DNA from 4 places in the Arthrobacter sp. UYP4 genome. Region 1 is predicted to be linked to each of the others. Evidence: riboswitches for the same ligand, from Rfam matches in the RefSeq annotation. Region 1 holds a riboswitch; each other region holds the start of a gene.
What was found. Region 1 has a riboswitch for S-adenosylmethionine ahead of AC0Z9V_RS09545 (bifunctional o-acetylhomoserine/o-acetylserine sulfhydrylase). Riboswitches for the same ligand answer to the same signal wherever they lie in the genome.
Positions count from the first base shown of each region.

Region 2: linked by a shared signal. The riboswitch ahead of AC0Z9V_RS11570 (LLM class flavin-dependent oxidoreductase) and the one ahead of AC0Z9V_RS09545 (bifunctional o-acetylhomoserine/o-acetylserine sulfhydrylase) in region 1 are both predicted to bind S-adenosylmethionine.
Region 3: linked by a shared signal. The riboswitch ahead of AC0Z9V_RS02335 (ABC transporter substrate-binding protein) and the one ahead of AC0Z9V_RS09545 (bifunctional o-acetylhomoserine/o-acetylserine sulfhydrylase) in region 1 are both predicted to bind S-adenosylmethionine.
Region 4: linked by a shared signal. The riboswitch ahead of AC0Z9V_RS01095 (AmiS/UreI family transporter) and the one ahead of AC0Z9V_RS09545 (bifunctional o-acetylhomoserine/o-acetylserine sulfhydrylase) in region 1 are both predicted to bind S-adenosylmethionine.

Region 1 covers NZ_JBXAVU010000002.1:150,334-154,314, reverse strand. Annotated here, with positions in the region: gene AC0Z9V_RS09555 (DUF1540 domain-containing protein) at 42-329, shown strand; gene AC0Z9V_RS09550 (VOC family protein) at 407-1,048, opposite strand; SAM riboswitch class IV at 1,192-1,308, shown strand; gene AC0Z9V_RS09545 (bifunctional o-acetylhomoserine/o-acetylserine sulfhydrylase) at 1,390-2,709, shown strand; gene metX (homoserine O-acetyltransferase MetX) at 2,716-3,858, shown strand.
Region 2 covers NZ_JBXAVU010000002.1:633,013-636,993, reverse strand. Annotated here, with positions in the region: gene AC0Z9V_RS11585 (GNAT family N-acetyltransferase) at 1-19, opposite strand, end outside; gene AC0Z9V_RS11580 (SpoIIAA family protein) at 220-597, opposite strand; gene AC0Z9V_RS11575 (SDR family NAD(P)-dependent oxidoreductase) at 725-1,483, shown strand; SAM riboswitch class IV at 1,698-1,811, shown strand; gene AC0Z9V_RS11570 (LLM class flavin-dependent oxidoreductase) at 1,847-3,235, shown strand; gene AC0Z9V_RS11565 (SDR family oxidoreductase) at 3,427-3,981, shown strand, end outside.
Region 3 covers NZ_JBXAVU010000001.1:500,371-504,351, forward strand. Annotated here, with positions in the region: gene AC0Z9V_RS02315 (pyridoxamine 5'-phosphate oxidase family protein) at 1-194, shown strand, start outside; gene AC0Z9V_RS02320 (hypothetical protein) at 186-482, opposite strand; gene AC0Z9V_RS02325 (DUF427 domain-containing protein) at 536-1,081, shown strand; gene AC0Z9V_RS02330 (VOC family protein) at 1,278-1,703, shown strand; SAM riboswitch class IV at 1,853-1,981, shown strand; gene AC0Z9V_RS02335 (ABC transporter substrate-binding protein) at 2,122-3,783, shown strand; gene AC0Z9V_RS02340 (ABC transporter permease) at 3,784-3,981, shown strand, end outside.
Region 4 covers NZ_JBXAVU010000001.1:238,782-242,762, reverse strand. Annotated here, with positions in the region: gene pdxS (pyridoxal 5'-phosphate synthase lyase subunit PdxS) at 58-972, opposite strand; SAM riboswitch class IV at 1,222-1,333, shown strand; gene AC0Z9V_RS01095 (AmiS/UreI family transporter) at 1,373-1,990, shown strand; gene AC0Z9V_RS01090 (acyl-CoA dehydrogenase family protein) at 2,099-3,349, shown strand; gene AC0Z9V_RS01085 (hypothetical protein) at 3,395-3,616, opposite strand; gene AC0Z9V_RS01080 (sigma-70 family RNA polymerase sigma factor) at 3,883-3,981, shown strand, end outside.

The sequences.
Region 1 (3,981 bases):
CGGCCCCGATCGGGGCCTCACCGGACCAGCCAGGAGGAATCATGAGCGTCGTCACCAGTGTCTCTGAATGCAGCGTCCACAACTGCTCCTTCAACCACGACGGCTGCACCGCCGTCGCCATCACCGTGTCGGGCAGCGAGGAACACGCGTCCTGCGCCACGTTCATCGACACGTCCATCAGCGGCGGGCTGCCCAAGATGCTCGCGCACGTCGGAGCGTGCCAGCGATCCGAGTGCAGCTACAACCACGACCTGCTGTGCAGCGCCCCGGCCGTCAAGGTGGGCCCCGGCGCCGAGGCCGCGGACTGCCTGACCTACACCCACGCCTGATCACTCCTCACCACAGCAGCGACACAGCAGAAGGGACCGGACATCATGTCCGGTCCCTTCTGCGTCCGCGGCGGAGGTCAGATCTCGATGCGGCCGTCGGCGGTCTCGAAGGTCACGGACATGATGCCCGGGGTGCCGTTGGGTGCGATCCACTGGACCTGGACGCCGTCGAGGGTCTCCTCGACCTCCGTGCCGAGCCATTCCGTGACGCGCTCGGACGAGCCGGCGATCGTGAGGCAGTCCAGCTTGACCGTCGCAGGACGGGCCTTCGACGGGTGCAGGGACTCGGTGCCCTCGTCCCAGCGGAGCAGATAGGGCACCTGCGGATCCGCGATGAGGCCCTTGATGCCGATCTGCTGCCAGGTCAGCTCCTGGCCGTCCGGGAACTTGCGGTTGCCGGGAACCGCACCGCGGCCGAGCCGCTCCTCGAAGGGTCCCAGGTCGTCGACGGCGACGCACCAGCCCATCCAGCCTCCACCGGCCTCGGAACGCGCCCGCACGGCCTGGCCGAACGGCGCCTTGTCCGACGCGGGGTGGTTGAGGACCTCGACGACCTCCAGGTACTGGCCGTTGACCAGCGGGAAGATCATGTTGCGGGTGCCGAAGCGGGGGTGCACACCGCCCTTCACCGGTTCCATGCCGAGCCTGGCCGAGATCCGGTCGGCGGTCGCAGCAAGTCCATCGGGTTCGCAGGCATAAGAGACGTGGTCCAGGCGCATGCCGATATTTTGGCACTAAGTGATCTGCGTCTCGACTAAGGCTTGCCTTACCCGTTCGACCGACCGCAGAAGGGGGTGAGCCGCTCCTTCACGGAGGGTCACACGGGTTGCCGGATGCGCCCCGATGGGCTTTCATGAATGCAGGTCATGAGTGCCAGCACGAAGCCCCGGCTTGCTGGCCGGCAACCCTCCAACCGCGGTGGGGTGCCCCGGGTGAAGACCAGGTTCGGCGCCACACCGGCGTCGTGCAAGCGCGGGCTCCTGCGGGCCCGGTCTCCTGGAACGGTGTCCACCGACGGGAGCATCGGAACCCGGCGGAGCCCCTTCCTACAGGGAGCACCATGTCCGACGATTGGTCCTTCGAGACACGCCAGATCCACGCCGGCCAGGTGCCGGACACCGCCACGGGAGCGCGTGCGCTGCCCATCTACCAGACGTCGTCATTCGTCTTCCCGAGTGCCGAGAGCGCCGCGAACCGGTTCTCGCTGACGGAACTCGCGCCCATCTACACGCGCATCGGCAATCCCACGCAGGAAGCGGTGGAGACGCGGATCGCGAGCCTCGAGGGCGGCGTCGGCGCGCTGCTCCTGGCCTCCGGCCAGGCGGCGGAGACCTTCGCGGTGCTGAACATCGCCGAGGCGGGTGACCACATCGTGGCGAGCCCGAGCCTCTACGGCGGCACGTACAACCTCTTCAAGCACACGCTGAAGAGGTTCGGCATCGAGACCACCTTCGTCGAGGACCCCGACGACCTCGAGCAGTGGCGCGACGCCGTCCGGCCGAACACCAAGCTCTTCTTCGGGGAAGTCGTGTCCAACCCCCGGCAGGACGTCCTCGACATCGAGGGCATCAGCGCGGTCGCGCACGAGAGCGGGATCCCCCTGATCGTGGACAACACGCTGTCCACGCCGTACCTGATCCGGCCCATCGAGTGGGGTGCGGACATCGTGGTGCACTCCGCGACGAAGTACCTCGGGGGCCATGGCAATGCCATCGCCGGGGTCATCGTCGATTCGGGGAACTTCGACTTCGCCCAGTACCCCGAGCGCTTTCCGGGCTTCAACACCCCGGACGAGAGCTACCACGGACTCGTCTACGCACGGGACCTCGGTGTCGGCAGCGCCCTCGGCGCCAACCTCGCCTACATCCTCAAGGCCCGCGTCCAGTTGCTGCGCGACCTCGGCTCGTCCGTGTCGCCGTTCAACGCCTTCCTCATCGCGCAGGGTCTGGAGACCCTCAGCCTGCGCGTGGAGCGCCACGTGCAGAACGCCCAGGCCGTCGCCGAGTGGCTCGAGGGGCACGACGACGTCGAGCGCGTCTCCTATGCGGGCCTCGCCTCGAGTCCCTGGTACGAGCGCGGCAGGAAGTACGGGCGGAACAACGGCACGGGCGCGATCGTCAGCTTCGACATCGTCGGGGGACTCGAGGCCGGCAAGCGCTTCGTCGACGGGCTGGAACTCCACTCGCACGTCGCGAACGTGGGCGATGTGCGCTCGCTCGTGATCCACCCGGCGTCCACGACCCACAGCCAGCTGGGGGCTGAGGCGCAGCTGACCGCCGGAGTGCGCCCGGGCCTCGTGCGCCTCTCCGTGGGCCTCGAGAACATCACCGACATCCTCGCCGACCTCGACGCGGGCTTCCGCGCCGCCAAAGGAGCCTAGCCCTTCGTGACGACCTACCCTCCTGCTCCGCTGCACCCCGGGATCGACGGCGCACGCCCTCCGGGGGACGGGCTCCTGCGCATCGCGCCGATCGGTCCGCTGGCCCTGGAGACGGGCGGCACGCTGCCGGACGTGCAGCTCGCCTTCGAGACCTGGGGCCGGCTGAACCGGGACGGGTCGAACGCCGTGCTCGTGCAGCATGCCCTGACCGGCAGCTCGCACGTGGCACGCGGCGACTCGGAGGAGGAGGGCTGGTGGGATTCGCTCGTGGGTCCCGGCCGCACGGTGGACACCGACCGGTACTTCGTGGTGTCGATCAACATGCTGGGAGGCTGCTACGGCTCGACGGGGCCGGCCAGCCTCGCGCCCGACGGGACGCCGTGGGGCTCGCGCTTCCCCCTGATCACCATCCGGGACTCCGTCCGGGCCGAGGCCCTGCTGGCCGACCGGCTCGGCATCGATCGGTGGCACTCGGTCCTCGGCGGCTCGATGGGCGGGGCGCGCGCCCTGGAATGGGCACTCATGTATCCGCAGCGCGTTCAGCGGTGCGCCGTCATCGCCTGCACCGCCGCCAGTTCGGCCGAACAGATAGCGTTCGCCCAGGCCCAGGTGCAGGCGATCCGGCTCGATCCCGCCTACCGCCGCGGCGACTACTACGACGGTGCCCGTCCGGAGGCGGGCCTCGGCATCGCCCGGCGGATCGCGCACATCACCTACCGCTCGGAACACGAGCTGGAGGCGCGCTTCGGTCGCGCGGAGCAGGACACCGAACAGCCGTTCGGCGCCGTCCTGCCCGCCGACCGCGGTCGCTACCAGGTGGAGAGCTACCTCGACCACCAGGCGGACAAGCTCGTGGGCCGGTTCGACGCCAACAGCTACGTGATCCTGACCGAGGCACTGATGAGCCATGACGCGGCGCGCGACCGCGGCACGCTCGACGACGCCCTGGGCACCGCGACGGCGGAGTTCTTCGTCGCGGCCGTGGACTCGGACCGGCTGTACTACCCTGTGCAGTCGAGGCGCCTGGCCGCCGGGCTGCCGGGCGAGGTGCCCGTCCACATGATCTCCTCACCGGTGGGCCACGACGCCTTCCTGACGCAGATCCACCAGCTCGACGCGGACCTCCGGGCCGCCTTCTACACCCGGTAGCAGATACCGGTTGGGTTTCCACGGACCGGCACCTAGTCTTGGAGGTAAGCCTGCTTAGGAACTCGCGGCAGGCAGGTCCCGGGTCGACGTCCCGGGACCACCGACGTCGAAAGAGGAGCTGTT
Region 2 (3,981 bases), 480 kb from region 1:
CGTTGTTTCCGGTACTCATGTTTGTCACTGTGGCACCCGGCCTGCAGGGCGGTCAACGCCCAGGGGTGCGTTGTGCCGCCCGGCGCAGCACGCGCGCGACACCGCTGTCCATGGCTGCCGTTCCGCGATGTGGGAAGGATGTCCTGCGACGGATCCGGACGCCGTCGTGCCGTGGCGCTGCGCGCCCGTCGTGCCGTGGCGCTGCGCGCCCGTCGTGTCCTAGTCGCGTGGGGCCGGCGTGAGACCCTGCCGGACGGAGCTTCCGTTGAGCAGCCAGGCGACGGCGTCCGCCTCGGAGGTGAAGAAGCGCGTGTCGGTGGGGGAGCGGTGGGAGAAGCCGGACATCACCTCGTCGACGGCGTCCTCACCCACGAGTGCCACTCGCGAGAAGCCGCGGTAGGCGGCCATGCCGACGCGTGCCTCGGGGGTGATGCCGGTGATGCCGTGCATGTGCACCAGCAGCGGCAGTGTTGCCGGGCCGTGGAACTCGGCCAGGGCGCGAGCGGCGGCAACAGCGTGAGGATGGGTGATCTCGACACCGCGCCTCCACCGCAGCCACAGGATCCCCTTGTCGAGGTGGGCGCTGAATGGGTCCATCGTGGTCCTTACCGGAGGAACAGGGGCAATGGTGTGTCAGCGTAGCAAGGTGCACCCCCGAAGTCGGCTGCGCGTCCACGGTATGGTTCTCGTTCCGGGCCTCTGGGTAGCAGGTAGCGTCTCGTTCATGACACTGAGCATTCTGGTGACGGGAGCAAGTCGCGGTATCGGTGCGGCGATCGCCCACGAGCTCGCCGGCCGGGGACATCGCATCTGCGTGCACGCCGGTCGCGATCTGCAGGCCGCCGAGGCCGTCCGGGAGGCGTTGCCGGGTACGGGACACGCCGTCGGGATCGGGGACGTCGCCGATCCCGAGGCGTGCAGGCAGCTCGTCGATGCTGCCACCCGGGACCTCGGCGGGATCGATGTGCTCGTGAACAATGCGGGCATCTTCGAGGCGCATCCTGTCGACACGGTGTCCTTCGAGGACTGGCAGCGAGCATGGCGCCGGACGCTCGACGTCAATCTGGTGGGGCCGGCGAACCTGGCCTGGCTGGTGGCGCGCCGGCTGCTCGACCGGCCGTCGGGGCCGAACGGCGGACGGCTCATCAGTGTCGGATCTCGAGGCGCCTACCGTGGTGAGCCCGCCACGCCGGCCTACGGTGCGAGCAAGGCGGCCCTGCACTCGATGACGCAGTCCCTCGCCGTCGCGCTCGCACCGCACGGCATCCTCGCTGCAGCGGTGGCGCCCGGCTTCGTCGAGACGGACATGGGACGGACCGTGCTCGACGGCCCCGGGGGAGATGCCGTGCGTGCCCAGAGTCCGTTCGATCGCGTGGCGACCCCGGAGGAGGTGGCGCAGGCCGTGGCCTGGCTCGCCACCGATGCGCCGCTGTGGGTCAGCGGCACCGTCGTGGATGCCAACGGGGCGTCCTACCTGCGCTGACATCGCGCTGCGTGGAATCGCGGGTTTCGAGCGTCGAGCCAGGGACCGCGATCCGGGACCGGGGACAGCTGTGCGAGGCCCACCCTGACGAAACGACGGCGCACGGTTCCGACGCCGGGTTCCACCGTGCGCCAGGAAAGGCATGCTGATCGTGACGCTCTGTGACAGGTGCGTCTGGACGGTGATGCAGGCGGGCCTCTACGCTCGTCAGCAGAATCAAGAGTTCCAACGCAAAACCCTGGTTTGTTGGACGGCAACCCTCTCGCTGTAGTGGGGTGCCCCAGGTGAGGATTCGGCCCGGGCTGCACCAGCCGGGCAAGTATGGCGCTTCCCCACGGCAGTGCCCCGACGTGAGGACCTCCCATGCCCGCATCACCGCGCCGTATCCGCTTCAACGCCTTCGACATGAACTGCGTGGGCCACCAGTCACCCGGTCTCTGGCGCCATCCGGAGGACCAGTCGTGGCGCTACAAGGACCTGCGCTACTGGGCCGATCTGGCGAAGACGCTGGAGAAGGGCCTGTTCGACGGCATCTTCATCGCCGACGTCCTCGGCACCTACGACGTCTACGGCGGATCCAACGAAGCGACCCTGCGGCAGGGTACGCAGACCCCGGTCAACGATCCGTTCCTGCTCGTGTCCGCCATGGCACTCGTCACCGAACACCTCGGGTTCGGCGTCACCGCCGGCACCGCCTACGAGCACCCGTATCCGTTCGCGCGCAGGCTCTCCACGCTGGACCACCTCACCAACGGCAGGGTCGGCTGGAACGTGGTGACCGGTTATCTGCCCTCCGCCGCGCGCAACATGGGCAACGAGGACCAGCTCGAGCACGACGAGCGCTACAACCACGCGGATGAATACCTCGAGGTCCTCTACAAGCTGCTCGAGGGATCCTGGGAGGACGACGCCGTCGTGCGTGACCGCGAAACCGGTGTGTTCACGGACCCGGCCAAGGTGCACGACATCAACCACGACGGCACCTACTTCACCGTCCCGGGCATCCACCTCAGCGAGCCCTCGCCGCAGCGCACCCCCGTCATCTTCCAAGCCGGAGCGTCCTCGCGAGGGATCGCCTTCGCGGCAGGCAACGCCGAGGCGGTCTTCGTGGGTGCACCGACCAAGGAGATCCTGAAGGACGTGGTGAAGAAGATCCGCGACGCCGTCGAGGCCGAGGGTCGCGACCGCTACTCGGTGCGGATCTACACGCTGCTCACCGTGATCACGGACGAGACGGAGGAGAAGGCCCAGGCGAAGCACGCCGAATACCAGAAGTACGTCAGCTACGAGGGAGCGCTCGTGCTCGTCTCCGGCTGGTTCGGTGTGGACCTGTCCGTCTACGGCCCCGACGAACCGCTCGGCGCCGTGAAGTCGAACGCCATCCACTCCGCTGTGGCCACCTTCCAGAAGGTGAACGACGACGGCGCGCCGTGGACCGTGCGGGACATCGCCGAGTGGGCGGGAATCGGTGGACTGGGTCCGAGGATCGTGGGGTCGGGCAAGCAGGTCGCGGACGAGCTCCAGGCGTGGGTGGAGGAGACCGACGTGGACGGATTCAACCTCGCATACGCGATCACACCCGGATCCTTCGAGGACGTCATCACGTATGTGGTCCCGGAGCTGCAGAAGCGCGGAGCGTATCCGACGGAATATGCCGAGGGGACGCTGCGCCAGAAGCTGTTCGGCAAGGGCGACCGGTTGCCTGAGGAGCACCGCGGCGCGAGCTTCCGCCTTCAGCCCGTCCGTCCCTGACGCATCGCGTACTGGCCTTCCGGGTTCGTTCTTCGACTGAGTAGAAGCTGGCCCGGCATCTGCCCGGCATGTCGGGCGGCAGCGGGGAATAGGCGTGCGCTGGGGGCTGAACACCTTCGAATGGGTGGCCAGCCCCCACGACCGGGGACTAGCGTCGGAACCAAGACATCCGACGACCAGAAGGAGTTCCCATGTCACGCGTAGCCATCATCGGTGGGCACGGAAAAGTAGCGCTGCACCTCACGAAGATCCTCACGGGCCAGGGTCATCAGGTCAGTTCGATCTTCCGCACCCAGGACCATGCTTCCGACGTCGAGCAGGCGGGCGGCACGCCCGTGGTGGCCGACGTGTCCGAGCTGTCGGTGGCGCAGATGGCCGACGTCTTCCGCGGGCACGACGCCGTCGTGTGGTCTGCCGGTGCCGGTGGCAGCAGCCCCGAGGCCACGTACGCCGTGGACCGGGATGCAGCGATCCGCTCGATGGATGCAGCACAGGAAGCCTCGGTCGGACGGTACGTCATGGTGTCCTACCTCGGCGCGAGCAAGAATCACGGTGTGCCCGAGGACAACGGGTTCTTCCACTATGCGGAGGCGAAGGCTGCTGCGGACGAGCACCTGCGCAACTCTGAACTCGCCTGGACGATCCTCGGCCCCGGTGCCCTCACCACTGATCCTGGTACAGGGAAGATCGAGGTCTCGGACAAGCCACAACAGGACTCAGTGCCGCGTGAGGACGTTGCGCATGTT
Region 3 (3,981 bases), on a different contig from region 1:
GCCTGCGCGACCTGTTCTTCGCCCTGACCGCCCGCCCATGTGCGCGGGCGCCGCCTGCACACCACCCACTAGTCGCTGTCGGGTACGGGCAGCCTGTCCGACGCTCACCCGATCCGCCGTACTCGGTCCCGGTGCGCCTGCTGCGGCCGCCGCCATCGGCCTCTATCGGCAGCGGCGACGCAGGTCTACCGTGAGTGCATGTCGAGCCCTCCCGTACCCCCGGCCAACCACGACACCGATGCTACCGGTGTGCTCATGCGGGACGTGATGGGGCAACTGCTCCAGAAGCTGAGATACGAGCCGACCGCGAAGCGCGTCCGCGCCACGCTCGGCGGACAGACCGTCGTGGACACGACGCACGCGATGCTCGTGTGGGAGCCGCGCAGGGTCGTGCCCGGGTACGCCGTCCCGTACCAGGACATCCGCGCCGAGATCTCGCCCCGCATCCCACCGCCACCCGAGAACGGTCCGGTCGGATTCATGCTGCCCGACCTGTCGACGATTCCCGTGTTGGACCCGCGGATCCCCCTTCGACGTGCGCACGACCGCGGGCGAGCCGGTGGGGATACGCGTCGCTGGAACGGAGGCCGTCGCGTCCGGATTCCGCGCACGCGACCCCGGCCTCGACGACTACGTGATCCTCGCATTCGCCGACTTCGACAGCTGGTTCGAGGAGGACGACGAGATCATCAGCCATCCGCACGACCCGTACGGCCGCATCGACATCCGGGGCACCTCCCGACACGTGCAGCTGATGCTCGACGGACACATCCTCGCCGACACCACCCGGGCGCGGATGCTGTTCGAGACGACCCTGCCCGCCCGGTACTACCTTCCGGTCGAGGACGTCGTGGCGCCGCTCGAGCCCAGCTCGACACGGTCCATGTGCTCGTACAAGGGCTACGCGACCTGGTACTCCGCCCTGCTGGGAGACAAGAGGGTGGATGACATCGCGTGGCAGTACGAACACCCCCTGAGTGACGCGGCCGAGGTGCAGGACTACGTCGCGTTCCTCGACGAGCGGCTCGATCTCGTCATCGACGGCGAGCAGCAGGAACGTGCCCTCACCCCGTGGTCGTGACATCGGTGGTCGTGTCACGGGCGGTGATCGACGCCGGCACGTGGCGTCGGCGGTGACCTGAGCACCCGGGGTGACGTGGGCTTCCCCGCCGAGAACCGTCGCGGTCTCAGGCCTGCCGCGGCGTCAAGTGTCTCCGCACCCCCCGGTCCTGTCCGAAAAGGCCCAGGGCACCGGCCGTGCCGACTATGCTCGCGCCATGGACCAGCAACTGCACTTCGTCACGGTCGCCACCCGCGACCTCGACGCCGCGCGATCGTTCTACAGCGGATTGGGCTGGTCCCCTGCGCTCGACGTCCCGGAGGAGATCATCTTCTACCAGGTGGCGCCCGGTCTGCTCCTGGGGCTGTTCCGATCCGACAAGTTCGCGCAGGACGTCGGGCTCGATGCGGCGCCCGGACCGTCCGGGATGACGCTGTCGCACAATGTCGGCAGCCCCGACGAGGTCCGCCGGCTGGTGGCCAGGATGGCGGACGCCGGCGGAACCATCCTCAAGGAGCCCCGCGACGGCTCCTTCGGGGGCATCTTCCACGCCCTGGTCCGGGACCCGAACGACGTCGTCTGGGAGATCGCCTTCAACCCCGGCTGGCGGATCGACGACGACGGGGCCGTCGTCATCGGCTGATGCCGGAATCAGGTGCGGCACCGGCTCCCCTGCTGTCGTATTCCCTGTCCGCCAGGTATTCGACGGGACAATGCGCGGGTATCGCACGTCCCGGTCATATTTCTTCTTATTCGCAGGACCGCCCGTCTCCCTGCCTATATTGAATTCAGCTTCAAGAGATGCGGTCGGAAAGCTCCGACTGGACCGCACACCAACCCCATGTTCCTGGGTGGTTCGGATGACGAAGCGGCCTTCGCCATGGCACGTGAGTGCCCGTCCGGCGCGGGCAAGAGCACACCGAAAGGCACTCCCGTGAGCTGTAACGCCCTCCCCCTCCCCTAGCAGGCCCTGCGCGTCCAGCGCATCCTGTTGCTCCTTTCTCCCCTTTTCCGGTGAATTCCGCCGTGCGCGGCACCGGACCCCTCAAGAGGAATTCTCCATGAATGCATCCGTAATTCCCCCTGCCCGGAATCACCGGCCGGTCCGCCGGCTCACCACGTTATCGGCCGTTGCCCTGGTGGCCCTTGTCAGTGGCTGCGCCGGACCGGCGGCCTCCACCTCGGAGACGGCCGGTGAGCCCGTGTCCGGAGGGGTCCTGGACGTGTCGATCTCGGCCGAACCGGGGTGCCTGGACGGCCACGGCATCTCGGCGACCCAGCAGCAGTTCCTGGGACGCCTGATCTACGACAACGTGGTGACGCTGGACGAGAACGGGGACATCGCGCCCTACCTCGCGGAATCATGGGACATCTCGGAGGACGGCAGGACCTACACCTTCCACCTCAAGGAGGGCGTCACCTTCAGCGACGGCTCGCCGTGGAACGCGGAGGTCCTCGGCCAGAACTTCGAGCACATGCGGGACCCCGCGACGAAGTCACCGCTCGCCGCCGCGTACATCGCCCCCTACGTGGACGGCACGGTCCTGGACGAGTACACCTTCGAGGCCCACCTCGAATACCCCTACACCCCGTTCCTCTACACCCTCGCGCAGTCCTGGCTCGGGATGAACTCGGGCAAGGCCATCGCGGAGGCTCCCGAGACCCTGTGCCAGCAGCCGATCGGGACCGGCCCCTTCACCGTCGCGGACTACCAGCCGGGCCAGAGCATCACCTACACGAAGCGCGAGGGCTACGACTGGGCGCCGGAGTGGCTCGAGGGTGACGGCGAGGCATATCTCGACGGCGTCGAGGTGACCCTCGTCGGCGAGCCGGTGATCCGGCACCAGTCCCTCGTCTCCGGGCAGTACGACCTGACCGAGAACCTCGCGCCCCAGAACGCGGCGGCTGTCCAGGCAGACCCGAACTTCACCTACGAGAACCTCCCCCGCACCGGCAGCCCCTACGTGCTGAGCTTCAACCTCAGCCGCGCGCCGTTCGACGACCTCGCCGTCCGCCAGGCCTTCGCCGCCGCCGTGGACACCGCTGCGGTCACCGAGAGCCTGGGCTTCGGCACCTACACGCCGATCGACGGGTTCCTCTCGAAGGAGAGCAAGTACTACGACCCGACCGTCGAGGGGACGCTCACCCACGATCCCGAGCGCGCGAACCAGCTGCTCGACGACGCAGGCTGGTCCGAGCGCGACGGCGAGGGCTTCCGCACGAAGGACGGCCGACGGCTGGTCGTCGAGGTACCGACGGTGGAGAGCTCGACGCCGAGTCCCCTGCTGGTCCAACTGCAGGGCGAGGCCCGCAAGGTCGGCTTCGACCTCCAGATCATCCAGCTGCCGCAGGCGCAGCTCAGCGAATTGCGCTACGCCGGTGACTACGACGCGCTGGCCGGCGTGTGGCACACCAACACCACCGACGTCCTGTTCATCCGGTACCACTCCTCGGAGATCACCGGCGAACGGATCGGCCAGAACTCGTCCTACGTCGACGATCCGGCCCTGGACGAACTGCTCCTGACGGCCCGCGGGTCCGACGACGGAGCCGAGGCTGAGGAAGCGTACTCGAAGGCGCAGCACCGGCTGCTCGAGATCGTGCCCGGCGTGCCCCTCTACGAGAATCCGAGCCAGTTCGCGTACGCCAAGACGGTCCATGATGTCGCCGTCGACACGTCCCACCCCGTGCCCGTCCTGACCTACGCGTGGAAGGCGGAGTAGGTGCCGATCCTCCGACGCATCCTCACGCGCCTGCTGGTCGGCATCGGCGTGCTCTGGGGCGCGGCAACGCTGACCTTCCTCGCGGTCTACCTGATCCCGGGCGACACCGCTCTGCTGATCCTCGGCGGTCCGGACGCGCGGCCCACGGCCGAGACCCTTGCCCAGGTCCGCAGCGACTACCTCCTCGACCAGCCGTTC
Region 4 (3,981 bases), on a different contig from region 1:
ACGGCAGAGGACCGCGGCCTGCCGGCCGCGGTCCTCTGCACTGCCCGTGCTGTGCTGCTACCAGCCGCGCTCGGCGAGGCGGTGCGGCTGCGGGATCTCGTCGACGTTGATGCCGACCATGGCCTCGCCCAGACCGCGCGAGACCTTGGCGATCATGTCCGGATCGTCGTGGAACGTGGTCGCCTGGACAATCGCGTTGGCGCGTTCGGCCGGGTTGCCCGACTTGAAGATGCCGGAGCCGACGAAGACGCCGTCCGCGCCGAGCTGCATCATCATGGCCGCGTCCGCCGGGGTCGCGATGCCGCCGGCGGTGAAGAGGACCACGGGGAGTCGACCGGCGGAGGCGACCTCCTTCACCAGCTCGTAGGGCGCCTGGAGTTCCTTCGCGGCGACGTACAGCTCGTCCTCGGCCATGGAGGAGAGGCGGTTGAGCTCCGCGCGGATGGTGCGCATGTGCATCGTGGCGTTCGAGACGTCGCCGGTGCCGGCCTCGCCCTTCGAGCGGATCATCGCAGCGCCCTCGGTGATGCGCCGCAGTGCCTCACCGAGGTTGGTCGCACCGCAGACGAAGGGGACGGTGAACTTCCACTTGTCGATGTGGTTCGCGTAGTCGGCGGGCGTGAGGACCTCGGACTCGTCGATGTAGTCGACCCCGAGGGACTGCAGGACCTGCGCCTCCACGAAGTGGCCGATCCGGGCCTTGGCCATGACCGGGATGGAGACAGCCTCGATGATGCTGTCGATCATGTCGGGATCGCTCATGCGGGACACGCCGCCCTGGGCGCGGATGTCCGCGGGAACCCGTTCGAGCGCCATGACCGCTACCGCACCGGCGTCTTCGGCGATGCGGGCCTGCTCTGCTGTGACGACATCCATGATGACGCCGCCCTTGAGCATTTCGGCCATCCCGCGCTTGACCCGGTTGCCGCCGGTCTGTGCTGTGGTTGCCGAATTGTCTTCAACGGTGGACACGACTTGCCCCTAAAGGTAGATAAAAGCTGACCCTTCATGATACGCCGCCGCAGGACGCCCTTCCGGTCGCGGCCGCCGCCCCGGTCCCGGCCGTTCCCGCGGGCTCCGGACCCCGGCGCGGGACCGCGCACGTCAGCGATCCGACAGCGATCCGGCAGCGATCCGGCAGCGTCACACGGCGTCACGCGGCGGAATGCCGCGTCTTCCTGCTGGAAAGCGGACGATATGCCGCCTACGCTCGGAGCCACAGATCAAGAGTTCCGACGCGAAGCCCTGGCTCGTCGGACGGCAACCCCCTCCGTGGCGGGGTGCCCCAGGTGAAGATCCGGCCCCGTGCATCAGCGCGGGGCAAGCACGGCGCGGACCTCCAGCGGTTCCGCGTCCCGTCGATGGGACATCCATGTCGTACATCTGCCTGCTGCTCTCGGGAGCAGCCCTTCTGATCAACGGACTCGGCCTCCTCGGCCGGGTCCCGCCACTGGACGCGGGATTCCTCAATCTCGCGGTCGGTGTGCTCCAGCTCGTCCTCGCCACGGTCGTCGCAGCGACCGGGGCGCCGGATCCAGCCGCGTTCAGCACGGCGAGCGGGATCTTCCTCTTCGGGCTCACCTACCTGTACGTGGGTCTCGGCTCCGTCGCGGGTCTGGGCTCCGCCGGCGTCGGCTGGTTCTGCGGGCTCGTCGCCGTGCTCGCCGTCGTCTTCGCGGCCACGTCGCTGGACACCGACCCGCTCGGCTCGGTGCTCTGGCTCGCGTGGGCGGTGCTGTGGGGTCTGTTCTTCCTGATCCTCGCCCTCGACGCCGTCCGCCTTACCCGGGTCACCGGCTGGAGCGCGATCCTGGTCGGCACCGTCAGCACCGTGATCCCCGCCGTCCTCGGCCTCAACGGGGCCTGGCCGGCCGGCGGAGCCTCCGCCGTCGCCGCCGCGGCCGTCATCGGCGCACTGTTCGTCGGCGCCGGCGTCGCCGGTTCCCGTGAGGCGAGGGCGGCCGTCCCCCGGGTCGCCGTCCACGCCTGATCTCCTCGCCCCCGCCCCCGTCCTGCCACCTCTCCTCCCAGCCCCACTCCAAGCCCCACTCCCAGCCCCACTCCCAGCCCCACTCCCAGCCCGATCGGAAGGCCCACCATGACCACCCTGACGCACACCCATCCCACCGCGGACGCCGACTACGAACTCCTCGCGGCCCGCTTCCGACCCCTCTTCGCACGCATCGCGGACGGCGCATCGCGCCGCGAACAGGAGCACGAGCTCCCCCGGCAGGAGATCCGCGCCCTGATCGACGCCGGATTCGGGGCACTGCGGGTACCGGTCGCCGCCGGCGGGTTCGGCGCCTCGCTCCCGCAGCTGTTCCGCCTCCTCACCGAACTGGCCGCCGCCGATTCGAACATCCCCCAGGCGCTGCGCGCCCACTTCGCGTTCGTGGAGGACCGCCTCGTGTCCGCCGGTCCCCAGCGCGACGTATGGCTCCAGCGCTTCGTGGACGGCGAGATCGTGGGCAACTCCTGGACGGAGGTCGGCACCGTCACCATCGGTGACGTGATCACCAAGGTGAGCCCGGACCCGGGCAGCACCCACGGCGACTTCCGCATCAGCGGCACGAAGTACTACTCGACCGGCAGCATCTTCGCGGACTGGATCGACACGTTCGCCCAGCGGACGGACAACGGTGTCAAGGTCATCGCGGTGGTCAGCACGCACCAGGAGGGCGTCACGCACGGGGACGACTGGGACGGCTTCGGCCAGCAGACCACCGGCTCGGGTACGTCCACCTTCGACCGCGCCCGCGTCGAGGCCGGGAACGTCATCGACTTCGACACCCGGTTCAAGTACCAGACGGCCTTCTACCAGGCGGTGCTGCTGGCCGTCCTCGCGGGCAGCATCACCGCGGCCGAGCGGGACGTGGCGCGAGAGGTACGGAACCGCACGAGGATCTTCAGCCACGGGAATGCGCCGTCGTTCGCTGCCGATCCACAGATCCTCCAGGTCATCGGCGAGGTCTCCGCCGCCGCCTACGCCGCGGATGCCACCGTGGAGCGGGCCGCCCGGGCCCTGCAGCACGCCTACGAGGGCGCGTTCCTGGCCGACGAGGTCGAGGACGAGCGCCGGAACGACGTCGCCGAACTCGAGACGGCCAAGGCGCAGGTGGTCCTGTCGGCGCTCGCCACCCGCGCCACGTCCGACGTCTTCAATGCGCTGGCCGCGTCCGGCGTCAGCACGTCGAAGAACTTCGACCGGCACTGGCGGAACGCCCGCACCGCGGCCAACCACAACCCATGGGTGTTCAAGGCGAGGATCGTCGGCGACCACTCCGTCAACGGGACCGTGCCTCCCCGCGTGTGGTCCATCGGTGCGGCGCCGGGCGCAGGCAAGCCCTGAGCGACCTGGAGGACGGGACCGCCCGCGGTCCCGTCCTGCCCGGCCTCAGCCGCGCCGCGCACCGGCCGCCTGCCGCGCCGGGCAGACCTCGCGCCGCTCCAGTTCGTCCAGCACGGCATCGAGTGCCCCAGCGGGCCACCGCGACGACGGCGTCCTCACCGCCCGCTGCAGCGGCGCAGAGGGAGCCGTCCTGCGCTGCAGCAGGAGGAGGTCCGTCTCGGAGACGATGTGCAGATCGGTCGGGAGGAACCGTGTCCCGGGTGTCATGGCGTGTCCTGTTCTGGTGGATGGGTCATCCTCCCTTAGACGCACGACCGGGGGCCGAATCATCGGTTCCGGCGCAAGGAACGGCGAAGGATGCGGGCCCGCCTCCACCGCCTGCCGTCGAAGCTCAGCCTTTGGGCAGGATTGGCCCAGCGGATCAGTCGTGACGAGAGCCCGCTGATAGCTTTCAAAAGACACCTGCCGTCCTCGGCCGCTCCTTCGGGAGCGATCCGGGGCCGCACGGCCACTGAGCAGCTGGGGAGCTTGCTATGAATTCTCGCGAACGCGAAAAACTGATCGTCGACAACCTGCCGCTGGTCGGGTACCTCGTCTCGACCCTGTGCGCCCGCGCCACGCATCTCTCGCGG